DNA from 3 places in the Stenotrophomonas sp. Nf1 genome. Region 2 is predicted to be linked to each of the others. Evidence: predicted binding sites of a transcription regulator. Region 2 holds the regulator's gene; each other region holds the start of a gene.

Region 1 (4,353 bases), on a different contig from region 2:
CAGTTCCTCCATCGAGGCGGCGGTTTCTTCCAGGTTGGCGGCCTGCTGCTCGGTACGGCGTGACAGGTCGCTGTTGCCGGAGGCGATTTCGCCGGCGGCCGAGCTGATCGCGCGGCTGGACTGCTTGATGCGGGTGACAATCTCGCTCAGCTGCGCGGCGGTGGCGTTGGCATCGTCACGCATGCGGGCGAACACGCCCTGATAGTCGCCGTGCATGCGCACGGTCAGGTCACCCTGCGACAGCGCGGCGAGCAGGCCGGAAATCTGTTCGATGCTGCCGGCGTTGGCGTCCAGCAGGCCGTTGATCTGCTGGGCCAGCTGCAGGAAGAAGCCTTCCTTGTCGCTGGCATCGATGCGGCCGGACAGGTCGCCGGCGGCAGCCTGGGCGATCACGCGGGCCACTTCGGCCTCGACCTGCGCTTCCTGGGTACGGTCGCGCCATTCCACCACGTAGCCGACGGTGTCGCCGCCTTCGTTGCGGATGGTCGACACCACCTGGGCGAACTGGGCATCGCCATACTGCATCGGGCGACGGGCCACGCCATGCGCCTTCAGGTTGCCGAGCAGGGTCTGGTCCATCTCGCCACGGTGCTCGAGCACGGTAACCGGCTTGCCGATCAGCGAGGCCTGGGCGTCGAAGTCGGGCAGGTCGCGGCGCACGTCATCCTGGTACTGGCTCAGGGTCTGCTGCAGGGCGCGGTTGGTGTAGACGATGGTGTTGCTGGTGTCGGTCAGGTACACGCCGGTCGAGCTGTAGTCCAGCGCGGTGCGGATGCGCAGGTTCTCGCGGGCGATGGCCTGGTCGGTCTCGATGCGTTCACGCAGGTCGCGCTGCATGCGCTGCATGGACTGCATCAGTTCGCCCACTTCGTCCTGGCGGCTGACATCAATGTGGCCATCGAGCTTGCCACCAGCCACGTCGTTGGCCACCGAGACGGCGCCACGCACGCTGCCGACCAGGGCACGGGCGAACAACCAGACCAGCACCAGGCCGAGCGCGGCGCCGCCCAGCAGGGCGATCACGGTCAGCACGGCCGAGGCGGAATAGGTGGTGGCCGCTTCATCGCGCGAGGCGCGGGCGAGGCGGTTGTCTTCGGCGATCAGCGCTTCCAGCGCCGAGGCAGCCTTGCGGTGCTTGGTGCGGGTTTCGCCGACGAAGGTGTCGATGGCATCGTCCGGCAGGTCCAGTTCCAGCATCTCGGTGACGCTGTCATAGGAGGCCAGGGCGTCCTTCCATTCCTTGGCGAAGGTGTCGAACAGCTTCTTCTGCTGCGCGTTGTCGACCAGCTTCGGATAGTCCTTGATCGAGGTGTCCATGCTGGTACGCAGGTCGGTGGCCTGCTTGCGCGCGTCGGACTTGACGTCGTCGCTGGCGCGGATCAGCTGCTGGTAGGCGGCATTGCGGTACTCACCCAGCATGCCGCGCATCTCGCCGGCCATGCGGATGCTTTCCATGCGTGAACCGGCCAGTTCGGTGGTGACGTTGTTCAGCGAATGCAGGCCACGATAGGCGACGATGCCCTGCAGCAGCATCACCAGCAGGATGACGCCGAAGGTCAGCATCAGCTTCGGCATCAGTTTCAGGTTGTTGATCCACGGCATGGGCGTTGCGAGCTCCTAAGGCAGACGCGTCCGGGCATCGGGCCCGGTTGCAGCAGAAACCACGCCGGCACCAGGTCCGGCGTGGCTCGACGGACAGCGGATTACTTGATGTTGGCCAGCTTCAGGCCCGACGGCGAGCTGACTTCGATTTCCGCGCGCGAAGCGTCGCGCTGGATCTTGCCGATCACGCAGACGGTCTTGCCTTCCAGGGTTTCCAGCGGGAAGGAGAACTTGCCGCGGTTCTCGCCGGCGATGCGCGCCGAGAAAGTGTGGCGCGGGAAGGCGCCGCCCATGTACAGGAAGGTCGGCTGGCCTTCGGAACCTTCTGCGTAGCGGGCCTTTTCAACCTTGCCGCAGACCATGCCGTCCTTGCCGACCGAGCGCGGCGCCATTTCCGGCGGGATCATGTCGGCCGACTGGGCGAAAGCGGAGGCGGCGGTGGTGGCCAGGACAGCAGCCGAGACGAACGCAAGCAGGGACTTCATCGAGGGGTATCTCCGGGGATGGTAACGGTCGGGCCGGTCCTGCGCGCTCCTGCGCGGCCGGCTTCTGTCCCCCCTATCGGCATCGCCGGGGGGAACTGAAGGGTTTTGTGACCAGAACGTGAAGCAGTTCCGTTTGCTCAGGCGGCGACGTCTTCCACGGCGCTGGGCTGGCCCATGTCGGCGCTGTCGAGCAGGGTCTCGATATCCAGCAGGATCAGCATGCGGTCGTCATGGGTGCCGATGCCGGAAATGAAGCGGGTATCGACCGCGGCGCCGAACTCCGGGGTCGGACGGATCTGCTCGGCCGACAGCGGGATCACGTCGGAGACACTGTCGACGACGATGCCGACCACGCGGTCTTCCACGTTCAGCACGATCATCACGGTGAAGGCGTCGTAGCGGGCATCGTCCAGGCGCAGCTTCAGGCGCAGGTCGATGACCGGCACGATGGTGCCGCGCAGGTTGATCACGCCCTTGATGTAATCCGGAGCATCCGGCACGCGGGTCACCGCATCGTAGCCGCGGATTTCCTGCACCTTGAGGATATCCACGCCGTAGTGCTCGGCACCGAGGGTGAAACTGAGGAATTCGCCACCGGCGCTGGCGGTGGAGCTGGTCTTGTCGTTCATCGAGGGGTCCTGGTTCTGCCGGAAGTCCCGGTGTCAGGCTCGATATCGGCCCCGTGGGGGGGGACTTTAGCTGCCGGGCAATGGATGGGGGCAGATCCCTTTTCAGGGAAAAGGGATCTGACCCCGGCATGCGTTCCAGGGTTGCCGGCCAGCGGCCGGCACTACCACGCGCCTACATCTCGCCGTTGCGGCGGGCCTTGCGCTGGCGGTCGATGCGGAAGATGTAGCGCTGGATGGCGCTGTCGGCGCCGCGTGGCAGGCTGTCGAAGCGCATGCCCACGCGTTTGACCTCGATGCCATTGGGCTGGCGCTGCGGCAGCAGGTTGCAGACCACCAGCTCGATGTCCAGATCCGGCCCGTCCGGCAGCGAAAGCCGGGCCGGGTAACGCTTCTGCAGGCCGAACACCGCGCAGTCGTTGGGCACGACCACCGCCAGGCCGCCGCCACTGATGTCCACCACGCGCATCGACAGGGCGTCGGCGCGGGCTTCGCCGGGCGGCAGCAGCAGCTGCGGCGAGTCGGTCACCGGGGTCTCCAGACGGTACAGCTCGCGGCGTTGCAGGTGCACCAGTTCGTCCGGCAGCGGGGTGCGGAAGGCGACGTGGCCGTCGTTGTCCACGCGCTGCAGTTCGTGCAGGCGGAAACGCACCAGTACCCGTTCCAGCTGGGCGAAGCACAGCAGATGGTCGGCCTGTTCGGCGGCACGGTTGGAGGCTTCCTGCGGGCTGCCATCAAGCAGCAGGTAGTCCTCGTCTTCATCGAGGTCGAGCAGTGCAGTGGGAAACGAGCGGTCGCGGCCGTCAATATGCGCGTTGATCAGCGAACGCTGGTCGATCAGCGAGCGCAGCAGCTGGCGCAGCTGACGGGGATTGCGAACCAGGAATCGTTCGTCAGCGGCGTCGGCCGCATGGACTTCATGCACTGCAGTGTCGTTGCCGTCGGACATGGAATCTAGGGTCAAGGGCGGGCGCCAGCACGCGTTGGCGCGAGGCTCGATGGGGATATCGGCCTCTGCCTCGGATTATGAAGTGAGGAATGCATCACTTTCCATGCAAAAGGGGTCAGAGCCCTTTCCCACGGGAAAGGGATCTGACCCCGATTACCCACCAGGTCGTGGGTGGGGTCAGAGCCCTCTTCCAGGGAAGAGGGATCCGACCCCGGCGTCCTCAGAACTCCTGCCAGTCGCCCTCGGCCGCCAGTGCCGGCGCCGCCGATGCGTGCAGCCGGCGAGCCGGTGCTGCCTTGGTGGCGGGCAGGGCGGTGGCCACCTGGCGCGGCTGCGGTGCGGTGGCCAGTCGTGCCGGTGCCGTGGTGACGCCCTGCGATGCCAACCGGAAGCGTGCCACGGCTTCACCCAGCTGCACGGCCTGGTCTTCCATCGCGCGCGCCGCAGCGGTCGCTTCCTCCACCAGCGCGGCGTTCTGCTGGGTGGTTTCGTCCATCTGCACCACGGTCTGGTTGACCTGCTCGATGCCGGCGCTCTGTTCCTGCGAAGCGGCGGAGATCTCGGCCATGATGTCGGTCACGCGCTGCACCGAGGCAACGATCTCGCCCATGGTGCTGCCGGCCTGATGGACCAGGCTGGAGCCCTCGGCGACCTTGCCGACCGAATCATCGATCAGGCCCTTGATCTCCTT
Region 2 (4,353 bases):
TGATCAGGTCGCCGCCCGCGGCGGCGGGTGCGGCGGCGGTCGGGGCCGCGGTACCGCCACCGTGCATGTCGAACTGTGCGATCAGCTCCGGCGGCGCATAGCCCGGCTCGGTACCCGAGGACACCGCATCGAGCATCGACTGCAGGTAATCCAGCGATTGCTGGGCGGCGTCGAAGTGATGGGCCTGCAGCACGGCCTGGCCGGCGCGCGCGATGCCGAGGGCTTCTTCAGCGGCGTGGCACAGCTCGACCATGGCGGTGACGCCGAGGAAGCCGGCGCCGCCCTTGAGCGTGTGGTAGCCGCGGAACACCGCGTTGAGCTGCTCGCTGTCCTGCGGTGCCTGCTCCAGCGACACCAGCTGTTCGCCCAGGCGGTCCAGGATTTCCTGTGCCTCGATGATGAAATCGGCAGTGATGTCGTCGGATACCGCGCTCATGCTTACAGCCCCAGATCCGACAACAGGTCGTCGGCGTCGTTCTGCGAGACCGCGTGGCGGTCCAGTCCCTTCAGTGCCGGCCCGGCCAGTTCCGGGTCGGTGCGATGCTGTTCCGGCGGCAGGCCGAGCGCGCCGAAGCCTTCGTGCACGCGGCGCACGATGCCGACCACGCGACGGATGATCTGCCCGGTCAGGTCCTGGTAGCTCTGGGTCAGGGCGATCTCGGTGAGGTTGTGGCGGATGCGCTCAAGCTGGGCGTCCTGGCCGGGCTGCAGGCCTTCGGCGCGCAACTGTTCGGTCAGGCTGCGGCATTCCTCGGCCAGGTCCAGGGTGCGGTGGGTGGCCTGTTCGGTCATCGCCACCACGTGGTCCAGGCGCGCGCAGGCGTCGTCCAGTTCGCCGGCATCGCTGGGCACGGTCGGCAGTTCACCCAGCGCCTGGCCCAGTTCGCGGGCCAGCCGCGAAAGACCGCTCATCATCGGCTGCGTGCGCAGCGCGACCAGTCCGTCGATGCGCTGCCGCCAGGCGGCCTCGTCGCCGGATTCCAGCGCGTCCAGGGCTTCCTGCAGGCGCAGGGCAAGGGCGTTCTTGTCGACCGTGGTATCCATCAGGCGCTGGCCGCCAGGCGTTCGAAGATCTTGCCCAGCTTTTCTTCCAGGGTCTGCGCGGTGAACGGCTTGATGATGTAGCCGTTGACGCCGCTCTGGGCGGCTTCGATGATCTGCTCGCGCTTGGCTTCGGCGGTCACCATCAACACCGGCAGGGTCTTCAGCTTGGCGTCGGCGCGGATCGCCTTGAGCAGCTCGATGCCGGTCATCACCGGCATGTTCCAGTCGGTGACCACGAAATCGAACGGCTGGCTCTGCAGCAGCGACAGCGCGGCATGCCCGTCCTCGGCTTCGGCGGTGTTGGTGAAGCCCAGATCGCCCAGCAGGTTCTTGACGATGCGACGCATGGTCGAAAAGTCGTCGACGATCAGGATGCGCATGTTCTTGTTCAAAGCAGAGTTCCTTTGTTGTTCATTCCGGGCGGCCGGGGGCAGCCGCCTCGGGGATGTTCATTCTTCAAGGCCGGCGTCGACGGCCTCGAAAATCTTCAATCGGCCACGCAGGCGCAGCACCGCCTGGCCGTGGATCTGGCAGACCCGCGACTCGCTCACGCCGAGCACCGCGCCGATCTCCTTCAGGTTCAGCTCCTGCTCGTAGTACAGCGAGAGCACCAGCTGTTCGCGCTCGGGCAGGTGGCCGATGGCCTTGCCCAGTTCGCGGCCGAACTCGCCACGCTCCAGCACCTGCTGCGGGGTCGGGCCGCCCTGGGCGACGGTATCCAGTTCGCCCTGGTCCTCGATGCGCGATTCCAGGCTCAGCACCTGGCCACGTGCGGCGTCTTCCATCAGCCGCAGGTACTCGGGCAGCGGCATGTCCATCGCAGCGGCCACTTCGGTGGCGCTGGCGGCACGGCCGCTGCTCTGTTCCAAGCGGCGGATGGTGGCGGCGGCATCGCGTGCACGGCGGTGCACCGAACGCGGCACCCAATCGCCACGACGGATCTCGTCGATCATCGAGCCGCGGATGCGGATCGAGGCATAGGTCTCGAACGAGGCGCCCTGGTCGGCGTCGTAGCTGCGCGAGGCCTCGATCAGGCCCATCATGCCGGCCTGGATCAGGTCGTCGACCTCGACGCTGGCCGGCAGGCGTGCGGCCAGGTGGTGGGCGATGCGCCGCACCAGGTCCGAATGCTGGGCGATGACCTCGTTGGCCGCCGAGCGCTGGACCTCCCGGTACTGGGCTGCGCCTTTCATGCGGCCACCCCGCGCTGCTTGAGGATGCGTTCGAGGAAGAACTCGACGCCGCCACGGGGTTCGGTCGGCGCCTGCCAGCGCGCGGTGCGCCGTGCGATCTCGGTGATCGCCAGCGCGGCCGGGCTGGACGGGTAGGCCTTCACCACCGGCTGCTGGCGCTGCACCGACAGGCGCAGCCAGTCATCCTGCGGCACGCAGCCCAGGTAGTTCAGCGAGACATCGGCCAGGAACTTCTCGCAGACGCGGGTCAGCTTTTCGTACAGCACCCGGCCCTCGTTGGGGTCGCGCACCATGTTGGCCACCACCTGGATGCGGTCCACGCCACGCTCGCGCGAGAGCACCTTGATCAGCGCATAGGCGTCGGTGATCGAGGCCGGTTCGTCGCAGACCACCACCACGGTGTCCTGCGCGGCCTGGCAGAAGGTCAGCACGCCATCGGTGATGCCGGCGGCGGTGTCCACCACCATGATGTCCAGCTCGCGCTCCAGTTCGGAGAACACGTTGACCAGGCCGACGTGCTCGGCCGGGGCCAGCTCGGCCATGTGCCGGCGGCCGGACGCGGCCGGGACCACCAGCACGCCGTTCGGGCCTTCGACGATGACGTCGTCCAGCGAGCAGCGGCCGGCGACCAGGTCGGCCAGCGTGAAGGTGGGGTTCAACCCCAGGATCACGTCGATGTTGGCCAGGCCCAGGTCCGCATCCAGCAGCAGCGTGCGCTTGCCCATGCCGGCCAGCGCCACGGCCAGGTTGGCCGACACGTTGGTCTTGCCCACGCCGCCCTTGCCGCCGGTCACGGCAATGGTGCGCACAGGGCCGAGCGGCTCGCTGCGGGTGGCCGACAGCGGGAAGGTCTTGGTCAGCTTGGCGTACTCACGCGACGGCATGGTTCAACTCCGGGTTGCAGGGCATATCGGCCGCTCGGCGCAAATCTTCAAGGCGAAGTACGAGATTGGCCGCGCTGGCCCGGTGCAGGTCCTCCGGCACGTCCTGGCCGTCGGTCACCCAGGTGATCGGCAGGCTGTGATCCACGGCCACCGACAGCGCGTTGCCGAAGCGGCCGGTCTCGTCCAGCTTGCTCAGCACCAGGCCCTGCAGGTTGGCCGCGCCGAAGCGGCGGACCACCTCGTCCATGTCGCCGAAACTGGTGTTGGCCGGCAGCACCAGCAGGGTGCGCACCTGGCGGGCGGCGCGCAGCCACTGCAGCTGGGCGGCCAGCGCGCGGTCGCGCGGGCCCAGGCCAGCGGTGTCGATCAGCACCAGCTTGTAGTCCTTCAGGCGCTCCAGCAGCTGGTCCAGGTCGGTGCCGCTGTTGGCCTCGTGCACGGCGATGCCGAGCTGGCGGCCGTAGCCGTACAGCTGTTCGCGGGCGCCGATGCGGGTGGTGTCGGTGGTGACCAGGGCGACGTCACGCGGGGCGTGCTTTTCGGCGAAGCGCGAGGCCAGCTTGGCGATGGTGGTGGTCTTGCCGGCGCCGGTCGGGCCGACCAGGGCGATCACACCGCCTTCTTCCAGCGGGTCGACCGGGGCGATCGGCAGCTTGCGCGAGATCAGCCCCAGCATCAGGCCGCGGCCGCGGTGGGCTTCGGTCTCCAGCGGGATCTGCATGGCCACGTCGCGGGCCAGGCCGGCGTCGAAGCCGTACTCGTCCATCAGGTCCAGCGCGGTGGCGCGCACCGGGCAGCCGCGCAGGCGCTCGTCGGTGAAGCGGTTCATCTCGCGCTCGATCACCTGGCGCATGCCGGCCACTTCCTGGCGCAGCTGGCGGATCTCGGCGTCGTCCTGGGCCACCACGGTCAGCGCCGGGGCCGGCGCCAGCATCGGCGCCGGGCTGGCGTCGTCGGCGGCGTCCACCGGTGCCGGTTCGCTGACGGTCGATTCGGCCGGCGCCTCGGCCACGGCGGCGGTCGGCAGCGGCGGCGGCTGCACCGCCGGGACCGGGCTTTCGTGATGCGCTTCGTGCGGCGGGTCGATCTGGAAGCGGGCGCGGTTGGGCGCTGCCACGGCCACCGCTGCCGGCGCGACGATGGCCTCGGCGAACGGGGCGAAGATCTGTTCCGGCAGCGTCGGTTCGTTGACGGCGGCGCGCGCCAGGGTGGCGGCGAAGCCGGTGCTGCCA
Region 3 (4,353 bases), on a different contig from region 2:
GCCGGGCCGTCCTTCACCGCGTGCATGAACACCAGCGCCTCGCCATGCTCGACCGCGTCCAGGTGCACGTTGGCAATGCCGCTGCGGCCGCCCTCGTGCTGTTCGTCGGCCAGCGCGGTCAGTTCGAAGTAGTGGGTGGCAAACAGCGTGTAGCAGCGGTTCTGGTAGGCCAGGTGGCGGGCCACTGCGTCGGCCAGCGCCAGGCCGTCATAGGTGGAGGTGCCACGGCCGATCTCGTCCATCAGCACCAGCGAATGCGCGGAGGCGTGGTGCAGGATGTAGCTGGTTTCGGCCATTTCCACCATGAAGGTGGATTGCCCGCGCGCCAGGTCGTCGCCGGCGCCGATGCGGGTGAGGATGCGGTCGATCGGGCCGATCAATGCGCGGCTGGCCGGCACGAAGCTGCCGATGTGGGCCAGCAGCACGATCAGCGCGTTCTGCCGCATGTAGGTCGATTTACCGCCCATGTTCGGGCCGGTGATGACCAGCATGCGACGGTCTGGATGCAGGTCCAGATCGTTGGGTTCGAACGGCTGTTCGCGCACCGCCTCGACCACCGGGTGGCGGCCGCGTTCGATCTTCAGGCACGGCTCGGCCTGCAGTTCCGGGCGTGCCCAGTCCAGCGCCTGTGCACGTTCGGCGAAGGCGGCCAGCACGTCCAGTTCGCTCAGCGCCGCCGCACACTGCTTCAGCGGTTCCAGCTGGCTGCCCAGGGTGTCGAGCAGTTGTTCGTAGAGGTACTTCTCGCGCGACAACGAACGGTCGCGCGCGGACAGCACCTTGTCCTCGAACGCTTTCAGTTCTTCGGTGATGTAGCGCTCGGCATTGGTCAACGTCTGCCGGCGGGTGTAGTGCACCGGCGCGCGGTCGGACTGGCCCTTGCTGATTTCGATGTAGTAGCCGTGCACGCGGTTGTAGCCCACCTTCAGGGTGGGAATGCCGCTGCTTTCTCGTTCGCGCTGTTCCAGGTCGACCAGGAACTGGTCGGCGTGGGTCGACAGCCGGCGCAGCTCATCCAGTTCTTCGTCGAAGCCATCAGCCAGCACGCCGCCATCGCTCAGCTTCAGCGGTGGCATTTCGGCAATCGCACTGGCCAGCAGCTGCGCGCATTCGTCGTGCTCGCCGAGCGCGGCGTGCAGGGTCTGCAGGCGCGGCGAATCCAGCGGTGCCAGCACCTCGCGCACGGCCGGCAGCAGGCCCAGGCCATCGCGCAGGGTGGAGAAATCGCGCGGGCGCGCCGAGCGCAGTGCAACGCGGGTGAGGATGCGCTCCAGATCGCCCAGGCGGCGGAACTGCTCGCGGATGTCGGCGTCGCTGCCGCGATCAATCAGGGTTTCCACGGCGTGATGGCGCTGCACCAGCACCTCGCGCAGGCGCAGCGGACGATGCAGCCAGCGCCGCAGCAGGCGGCCGCCCATCGGCGTGACCGTGCTGTCGAGCACGCCCAGCAGGGTGTTGCGGGTATCGCCGTCGACGCGCGTATCCAGCTCCAGGTGGCGGCGGGTCGCGGCGTTCATCGCGATCGCCTCGCCGGCGGTTTCCATCGCGATCGAGGTCAGATGTGGCAGGCGCTGCTTCTGGGTTTCCTCCACATAGCCGAGCAGGGCGCCGGCGGCGGCGGTGGCGCGCGGCTTGTCGTCGATGCCGAAACCGCTCAGGTCATGCAGCTTGAAGAAGGCCAGCAGCTGGCGGCGGCCGCTGTCGGCGTCGAACAGCCACGGTGCGCGGCGGCGCACGCCGGTGCGCTGGCGCAGGAATTCCGGCCAGTTCTCTTCGTCGGGTACCAGTAGTTCGGCCGGCTCCAGGCGCGCCAGTTCGGCTTCCAGCGCGTCGTCGGTCTCCACTTCGTTGACCAGGAAGCGACCACCGGCCAGATCGGCCCAGGCCAGGCCGTAGCCCTGGCGGGTACGCGACAGCGCCATCAGCAGGGTGTCGCGGCGCTCGTCCAGCAGCGCCTCGTCGGTGACCGTGCCAGGGGTGACGATGCGCACTACCTTGCGTTCGACCAGACCCTTGGCCAGTGCCGGATCGCCGATCTGCTCGCAGATGGCCACCGACTCGCCCAGCGCCACCAGCCGCGCCAGATAGCCCTCGTAGGCATGCACCGGCACACCGGCCATCGGGATCGGCGCGCCGCCGGAACTGCCGCGCTGGGTCAGGGTGATGTCGAGCAGGCGCGCGGCCTTGCGTGCATCGTCGTAGAACAGCTCGTAGAAGTCGCCCATGCGGAAGAACAGCAGCAGGTCCGGGTAGTCGGACTTGGCTGCGAAGAACTGCTTCATCAGCGGGGTGTGTTCGGCGGACTTGTCTTTGGACATGGGACTCGTGGATCGGGGCATCCGGCCGCGCCGGAAGGCTGCGGCGGCGGAGCAGGGACAGGGCCGTCCATGGTAACTGCTGGGGCACCCGGGTGCCGGTACCGATGCCGGGCCACAGGGCGCATCAGGTCGCTGCCCGCGCGATCTGCCGAGGGCGGGTGGGCCCCTTCATGGCGATCGCGCGGCGGGGGATTTCCGGTATCCGCCATCAACGGTATTCACTGGCATTATGAATGCGGGTATCGGGGGTATTTTCCAGGCCGCTCCGCACAGTTCAGGATATTCTTGAAGGTATATGCAGAAAATCTCTTAAAGATTCTCCCGGTTACGCCGCCATCGATCGTACGGCCATGATCAAGGGAATTGAGATGCTCGCCTTACGCAACCTCCGTGTGGGTTCCCGGCTGGGTGCCGGGTTTGGTCTGCTGCTCCTGTTCATCCTGGCCATTGTCGGCCTGGTGCTGTACGGAAATCACCTCAAGTCCGCCCAGTTCGAAAAGGTGGTGGACGTGAACATGGTGAAGATGCGGCTGTTGAACGACATGCTCGATACCAACAACGCGATGCTGATGCACCGGCGGTTGATGGTGATCAAGCGCGGCGAGGATTTCGACAAGGATTATCAGCAGGCCCTGCAGCTGTCGCATACCTACGACGGTATATGGGCGCGTTACGTCAAGATTCCGCGCGACGCCACCGGCGATACGCTGGTGGCGAAAATCGAAGCGGCGCGCAAGGCCACCGAGGTTTCCACCGGGCAGCTGCATGCACGCATGAAGGCCGGTGATTTCGACGGTGCCGCCCGCGAACTGCTGGCCGAGCATGGTCTGGCGACGGCCTGGAATGAATCCATTTCCGCGCTGCTGCGCCACCAGGAATCGCTGACCGCGCGCAGCCGCGAAGAATATCGCGCCACCGAGGCCTGGACCGGCACGCTGTCGATGGTATTTGGCGCACTGAGCCTGCTGCTGGGGTCATTGGCGGCCTGGGCGATCACCCGCAGCCTGACCCGCCCGCTGGCGGGGGCGGTGAAGCTGGCCGACGGTATCGCCAGCGGACGCCTGGACACTGCCATCGACGCCTCGGGCAACGATGAGGTGACCCAGCTGCTGAAGTCGATGCAGCGCATGCAGTCCCAGGTGCAGGCGGTGATGGCGGCACAGGGCGAGCTGGCCCGCCAGCACGATGCGGGAAGTCTCAGCTATCGCATGGACGAGAGCGCGTTCCCGGGCGACTACGGACGCATGGTGCACGAGACCAATGCCCTGGTGGGCTCGCACGTACAGGTGCAGAACCGCTTGATCGAGGTGATGAAGCATTACGCGCGCGGTGACTTGTCGGTGGACATGGATCCATTGCCGGGCGAGAAGGCGGCGATCACCCAGGCCATGGACGAGACCAAGCGCAGCCTGTCGGCGATCAATGGCGAGATCCGCCGGCTGGCGACGGCAGCGGCCGCCGGCGATTTCAGCCAGCGCGGTGATGAAGCGCGCTTCTCCTACGAATTTGGTGACATGGTGGCCGGGCTGAACCGGCTGATGCAGACCACCGACGAGAATCTGGTACAGGTCTCGACCCTGCTGCAGGCGATCTCGCGCGGCGACCTGACGGTGCGCATGGAAGGTGATTTCCATGGCGTGTTCGCGCGCATGCGGGACGACTGCAACGCCACCGTCGATCAGCTCAAGCAGATCGTCGGGCGCATCCAGTCCAGTGCATCGAGCATCACCCTGGCCGCAGGTGAGATCGCCGCCGGCAATACCGATCTGTCGCGGCGCACCGAGCAGCAGGCGGCCAACCTGGAAGAGACCGCTGCATCGATGGAGGAGCTGACGTCCACCGTCAAGCAGAACGCCGAGCACGCGCGTCAGGCCAACCAGCTGGCCATCGGCGCGCATGGCGTGGCGACGCAGGGCGGCGATGTGGTCGGCCAGGTGGTGACCACGATGTCCGCCATCGAAGCCGCTTCGAAGAAGATCGCCGAGATCATCAGTGTGATCGATGGCATCGCCTTCCAGACCAACATCCTGGCGCT

The links. The regulator FliA, encoded in region 2, starts transcription of late flagellar genes. The targets are predictions, from matches to a motif close to TAAAGTTTNNCNNNCNNNGGCCGATAA.
Region 1: a site for FliA is predicted at 2,759-2,785, ahead of C9412_RS20390 (chemotaxis protein CheW). Genes of this name have one in related genera too.
Region 3: a site for FliA is predicted at 2,629-2,655, ahead of C9412_RS03025 (methyl-accepting chemotaxis protein). Genes of this name have one in related genera too.

The regions. Positions count from the first base shown of each region.
Region 1 covers NZ_PYTV01000017.1:3,067-7,419, forward strand. Annotated here, with positions in the region: gene C9412_RS20380 (methyl-accepting chemotaxis protein) at 1-1,602, opposite strand, end outside; gene C9412_RS20385 (hypothetical protein) at 1,704-2,087, opposite strand; gene C9412_RS20390 (chemotaxis protein CheW) at 2,225-2,716, opposite strand; gene C9412_RS20395 (flagellar brake protein) at 2,889-3,662, opposite strand; partial or broken gene C9412_RS20400 (methyl-accepting chemotaxis protein) at 3,883-4,353, opposite strand, start outside.
Region 2 covers NZ_PYTV01000002.1:10,024-14,376, forward strand. Annotated here, with positions in the region: gene C9412_RS04015 (chemotaxis protein CheA) at 1-436, opposite strand, end outside; gene C9412_RS04020 (protein phosphatase CheZ) at 439-1,044, opposite strand; gene cheY (chemotaxis response regulator CheY) at 1,044-1,436, opposite strand; gene C9412_RS04030 (RNA polymerase sigma factor FliA) at 1,494-2,237, opposite strand; gene C9412_RS04035 (P-loop NTPase) at 2,234-3,121, opposite strand; gene flhF (flagellar biosynthesis protein FlhF) at 3,108-4,353, opposite strand, start outside.
Region 3 covers NZ_PYTV01000001.1:616,219-620,571, forward strand. Annotated here, with positions in the region: gene mutS (DNA mismatch repair protein MutS) at 1-2,318, opposite strand, end outside; gene C9412_RS03025 (methyl-accepting chemotaxis protein) at 2,687-4,353, shown strand, end outside.